Regions from separate parts of the Paraburkholderia sp. J63 genome, predicted to be linked through region 2. Evidence: predicted binding sites of a transcription regulator. Region 2 holds the regulator's gene; the other holds the start of a gene.
What was found. The regulator LexA, encoded in region 2, represses DNA repair genes until DNA is damaged. The targets are predictions, from matches to a motif close to ACTGTATNNNNATACAGT.
Positions count from the first base shown of each region.

Region 1: U5775_RS36465 (DNA topoisomerase IV subunit B) is a predicted target of LexA. The motif match lies at 1,341-1,358, and genes of this name have one in related genera.

Region 1 covers NZ_CAJMZF010000066.1:18,998-21,390, forward strand. Annotated here, with positions in the region: gene U5775_RS36450 (ATP-binding cassette domain-containing protein) at 1-394, shown strand, start outside; gene U5775_RS36455 (DUF86 domain-containing protein) at 446-799, opposite strand; gene U5775_RS36460 (nucleotidyltransferase family protein) at 796-1,086, opposite strand; gene U5775_RS36465 (DNA topoisomerase IV subunit B) at 1,429-2,393, shown strand, end outside.
Region 2 covers NZ_CAJMZF010000005.1:86,794-89,186, forward strand. Annotated here, with positions in the region: gene U5775_RS07705 (sulfate ABC transporter substrate-binding protein) at 1-538, opposite strand, end outside; gene lexA (transcriptional repressor LexA) at 854-1,504, shown strand; gene U5775_RS07715 (hypothetical protein) at 1,539-1,913, shown strand; gene U5775_RS07720 (DUF2939 domain-containing protein) at 2,013-2,393, shown strand, end outside.

The DNA.
Region 1 (2,393 bases), on a different contig from region 2:
CGCGTCCGAAGGCGAGGGGAAGTGGCGCGAGTACGTGGGCGGCTTCACCGACTGGCAGACCCAGAGCGCCCGCGCGCAGGAGATCGCCGAGGCGCGCGCGCCGAAGGAGGCGGGGCCTGTGGCGGCCGCGCCGAAGGAGAGCGCGGCGGGCCGCAACGCGCAGCGCACCGTGAAGCTCTCGTTCAAGGAGCAGCGCGAGCTCGAAGAGCTGCCCAAGCGTATCGAGGCGCTGGAGACGGAGCAGAAGACCATCGGCGCGAAGATCGAGGACGGCTCGATTTTTGCGAAGGATGCGCAGGAGGGCGCAAGGCTCACCGAGCGCTATGCCGCGATCGACGAGGAACTGCTGGTTGCGCTGGAGCGCTGGGAAGAGCTGGAGAGCAAGCGCAAGTGAGGTGATGCGCTTGTAGAGGCGGAGGAAGGCGGCCTGATGAGGGCCGCTTTTTTATGCGCGCTTCAGGCAGCGGAGGTTGCGTTCGAGCTCGGGCAAGTCGCGCTGAACTGTGACCCAGATCGTGTTGGCGTTGATGGCGAAGTAGCCGTGCGAAATGCGGTTGCGCATGGAGTACATGTCTTCCCACGGGATTTCGGGATGGGAGGCGGCGAAGGCCGGATCACCGAGCATGACGTTGCGTGATGCTTCGCCGAGGACTTCAAGGTTGCGCACGACGGCGTCAATGGCTATTCGAGTCGATCCGAACGTTTCCAGCGAAAGCGGTGCAACGTATTCCTGGATGCAGGCAATGGCTTTGAGCATGTGCTCGATGTAATCCGCTGTCCGCAAGTCGCTTTTTTTCATACCGGGATCGCCTCGATCATCACGCGGTTGCGTACGCGTTCTGGCAGATCGGTGGGCGTACATACGTCCACCGGTACACCGAGCAGTGTCTCGAGTCGTGACTGGATGCGCGCAATGTCGAGCAGCGATAGCTCAGGCGTCGGATCGACGAGCAAATCGAGATCGCTGTCATCTTCGTCTTCTTCGCGCGCCGATGAGCCAAACACGCGCACGTTCGTCGCATGATGGCTCGCAACGATCTGCCTGATTTCGGCGCGATGGGCGCGCAAGGCTTCGGACGGTTTCATGACAGCTCCACGTTCTCAAACGGTGCAACAAGCCGGTTGGTTTGGCGGCGGCGCGCTCCCCGCCACCCGCGGCTTATTCTACGCGACTCCCCCACCTCGCCACCCCTCGGCCGAACGGCCGACCCCTTTCCAAATTGCCGCGCAGGCCCAAATCAGTACAATACCTCGCGAATCGGAGCGACTCGCGCGGGCGCGCGCCGGCTTGGGGCGGTTTGCCCTGGCGCTGCGCAGCGCGCCCAGCCCGTTGTTTCGTCACGGTTTTTTTGAACACTCAACGCGTTGTCCCCGCAGATGTCCACAGCAGATGTGGATATCTACGGGGACAACCCCCCGCGGATCACCATGTCAACGAAGAAGTCAAACGCTGCAAACGCTGGATATAGCGAAGCGTCGATCAAGGTGCTCAAGGGCCTCGAGCCCGTCCGGCAACGGCCGGGCATGTACACGCGCACCGAGAATCCGCTGCACATCATCCAGGAAGTCATCGACAACGCGTCCGATGAAGCGCTCGGCGGCTACGGCCGCCGCATCACCGTCACGCTGCACGCCGACCATTCGGTCTCCGTTGAGGACGACGGCCGCGGCATTCCGTTCGGCCTGCATCCCGACGAGAAGGTGCCCGTCGTCGAGATCGTGTTCACGCGCCTGCACGCGGGCGGCAAGTTCGACAAGGCCGCCGGCGGCGCCTACACGTTCTCGGGCGGCTTGCACGGCGTGGGCGTCTCGGTCACCAATGCGCTCTCGAAGCGGCTGGATGTGACCGTCTGGCGCGACGGCAAGGTCGCCGAAATCGGCTTCTCGGACGGCAACGTCGTCAAGCCGCTCACCACGCGCAACGCCGCGCGCGACGAGAAGAAGACCGGCACGCGCGTGACCGCCTGGGCCGATCCGAAATACTTCGACTCGCCCAATCTGCCGCTCGGCGAGCTGCAGCGCCTGTTGCGCTCGAAGGCGGTGCTGCTGCCCGGCGTCGAGGTCGAGCTCGTCAACGAGAAGACCGGCGAGCGCCTTTCGTGGAAGTACGAAGACGGCCTGCGCGGCTATCTGCTCGAAGGCATGGGCGGCAGCGACCTGCTGATCCCGCTCTTCGAAGGCGAGCGCTACGCCGACGCACGCACGACCGACGACACCTTCGCCGAAGGCGAGGGCGCCGCCTGGGTCGTGGCGTGGAGCGAGGAGGGCTCGCTCACGCGCGAGTCCTACGTGAACCTGATCCCGACGCCCGCGGGCGGCACGCACGAAAGCGGCCTGCGCGACGGTCTGTTCCAGGCCGTGAAGAGCTTCGTCGAATTGCACAATCTTCAGCC
Region 2 (2,393 bases):
CATAGGCCCAGGCCGCGAGGTAATTCCAGCGCGCGCCGCCCGAGGTCTTCGGATTGGGCGTGACGATCGAGACGCCGGGCTTCGTGAGATCGTCCCAGTCCTTGATGTGCTTCGGATTGCCCTTACGCACGAGAAACACGATGGTCGAGGTGTACGGCGAGGCGTTGTCGGGCAGGCGCTTTTGCCAGTCCTTCGCAATCAGCCCCTTGTTGGCGAGCGCGTCGATGTCCCAGGCGAGCGCGAGCGTCACGACGTCGGCCTGCAGCCCGTCGAGCACCGAGCGCGCCTGCGCGCCCGAGCCGCCATGCGACTGCTTGATGGTGAGCGTCTCGCCCGTCTTCGCCTTCCACTCCTTGATGAAGGCGTCGTTGATGTTCTGGTACAGCTCGCGCGTGGGATCGTAGGAGACATTGAGCAGCGACGTGTCCGCATGCGCGGCCGGCGCGAAGGCGGCCATGCCGAAGAGCGGCGCCACGCCGATGATCAGTTTTGCCGCCAGCTTCCCCAGCCATGCGCGCCCCGTAATGCCTTGTTTCATCCGCCTTTCTCCGTGTCGTCGTGCGTTTTCGCGTGCGCTTTTGCGCGTTCTCGTTGGTGGTGCAGCAATCGATGGAGGCCAGTCTAGCGATCGGCTTACATTATTAAAAATGATGTTTTTTCATTTTTTAATATGCAAAAGTGGTAAGGACGGAGGAATCGGGCGTTCGAGCATGTTTTCGTCTGCGATTTCGCCGGTTTGAGCGGCGTGCAACGCCGCTGCCGCGCCATCGCGATCGCAAAGTTCAAGTAACACTTGAAAAGCGGCGAATACTGTATAAAAATACAGTTACCTGTTCAAACATACAGTAGCGCCATGACCAAACTCACCGCACGACAGCAGCAGGTTTTCGATCTGATCCGCCGCGCGATCGAGCGCACGGGCTTCCCGCCCACGCGCGCCGAGATCGCCGCCGAGCTGGGTTTCAGCTCGGCCAACTCTGCGGAGGAGCATCTGCGGGCGCTGGCGCGCAAGGGCGTGATCGAACTGGCTGCGGGCGCGTCGCGCGGCATCCGCCTCATGCCCGGCCCCGACGACCTGCCGCATCAGTTCACGCTGCCGCACGGAAGCATCATGCAGCTCTCGCTGCCGCTCGTTGGCCGCGTGGCGGCGGGCAGCCCGATCCTCGCGCAAGAACATATTTCGCAGAACTACACCTGTGACCCGGCGCTGTTCTCGAGCCGGCCCGACTACCTGCTGAAGGTGCGCGGCCTGTCCATGCGCGACGCGGGCATCCTCGACGGCGACCTGCTCGCCGTGCAGAAAAAGAGCGAAGCGAAAGACGGCCAGATCATCGTTGCGCGCCTCGGCGACGACGTCACCGTGAAGCGTCTGAAGCGGCAGCCCAACGGCATCGAGCTGATCGCAGAGAACCCCGACTACGAAAACATCTTCGTCGCGGTCGGCAGCGCCGACTTCGCGCTCGAAGGCATAGCCGTCGGCCTGATCCGCCCCACCGAATTCTGATCATTCCGCCCGCGCATCTTCTGGAGAGAGAATCATGGAACGCCTTGCCCGCTTGCTGCCCTTCCGTCAATTCGGCCGTCTGCGCCACCTGCGCGGGATCGCCTCGTGCGCCATGCGCGAGGCGCGCGCCTCGGCCGCCGCGCTGGGCCGTCAGGTCAATGGTTCGCTCTTCGACGACCTCGATCACGCCGATGAAACCCCCGCGCTGCCTTCGGCACAGCCGGCGTTCGCGCGCGTCTCGCTCAACAGCACGCTGAATACGGAACAGCCGGGGCGTCGCGCGCCGGTGCGGGTCTATCACGGTTCGTCGCGGCTCATCATGGTGGGCACGATGGAAGCGGTGTGCCGCGCCATCGACCGCTGTATCGCCGAACAGCAAAGCGACGTGCCGGCCGCGCTGGCGAAGTAATCAGTGAAGTAATCGCGAAGTAATAGATATGGCAGAGGGATCGTTTTGGATTGCTCGCGGTCAACACCCTGATTGAACAACTCGGGGTTGCCCCATCCAATGACCGATATCCAAACGACTCCCCGCAAATCAACAAGCTGGAAGAAGCCCGTCGCCATCGCTGTCGCGGCAGTTGCGATCGTGGCCGCGGCAGGCTATGGCTACGCCTCGCCGTATATCGCCCTGAATCACCTCAAGGCAGCCGCCGACGCTCGCGACGCGGCCGCACTGAGCGAGTACGTCGATTACCCGGCGCTGCGCGTGAGCCTGAAGCAGCAGGTTGGTGAGATGCTGCAACGGCGCATCGAGGCCACGCATAGCAGCAATCCGCTGCTGCTCTTTGGCGCCGTAATCGGCGGCGCGCTGATCGGCCCGCTCGTGGATGCGTATGCGACACCCGACGGCGTCGCCGCGCTGCTCAGCGGCATGCCGCCGACCGGC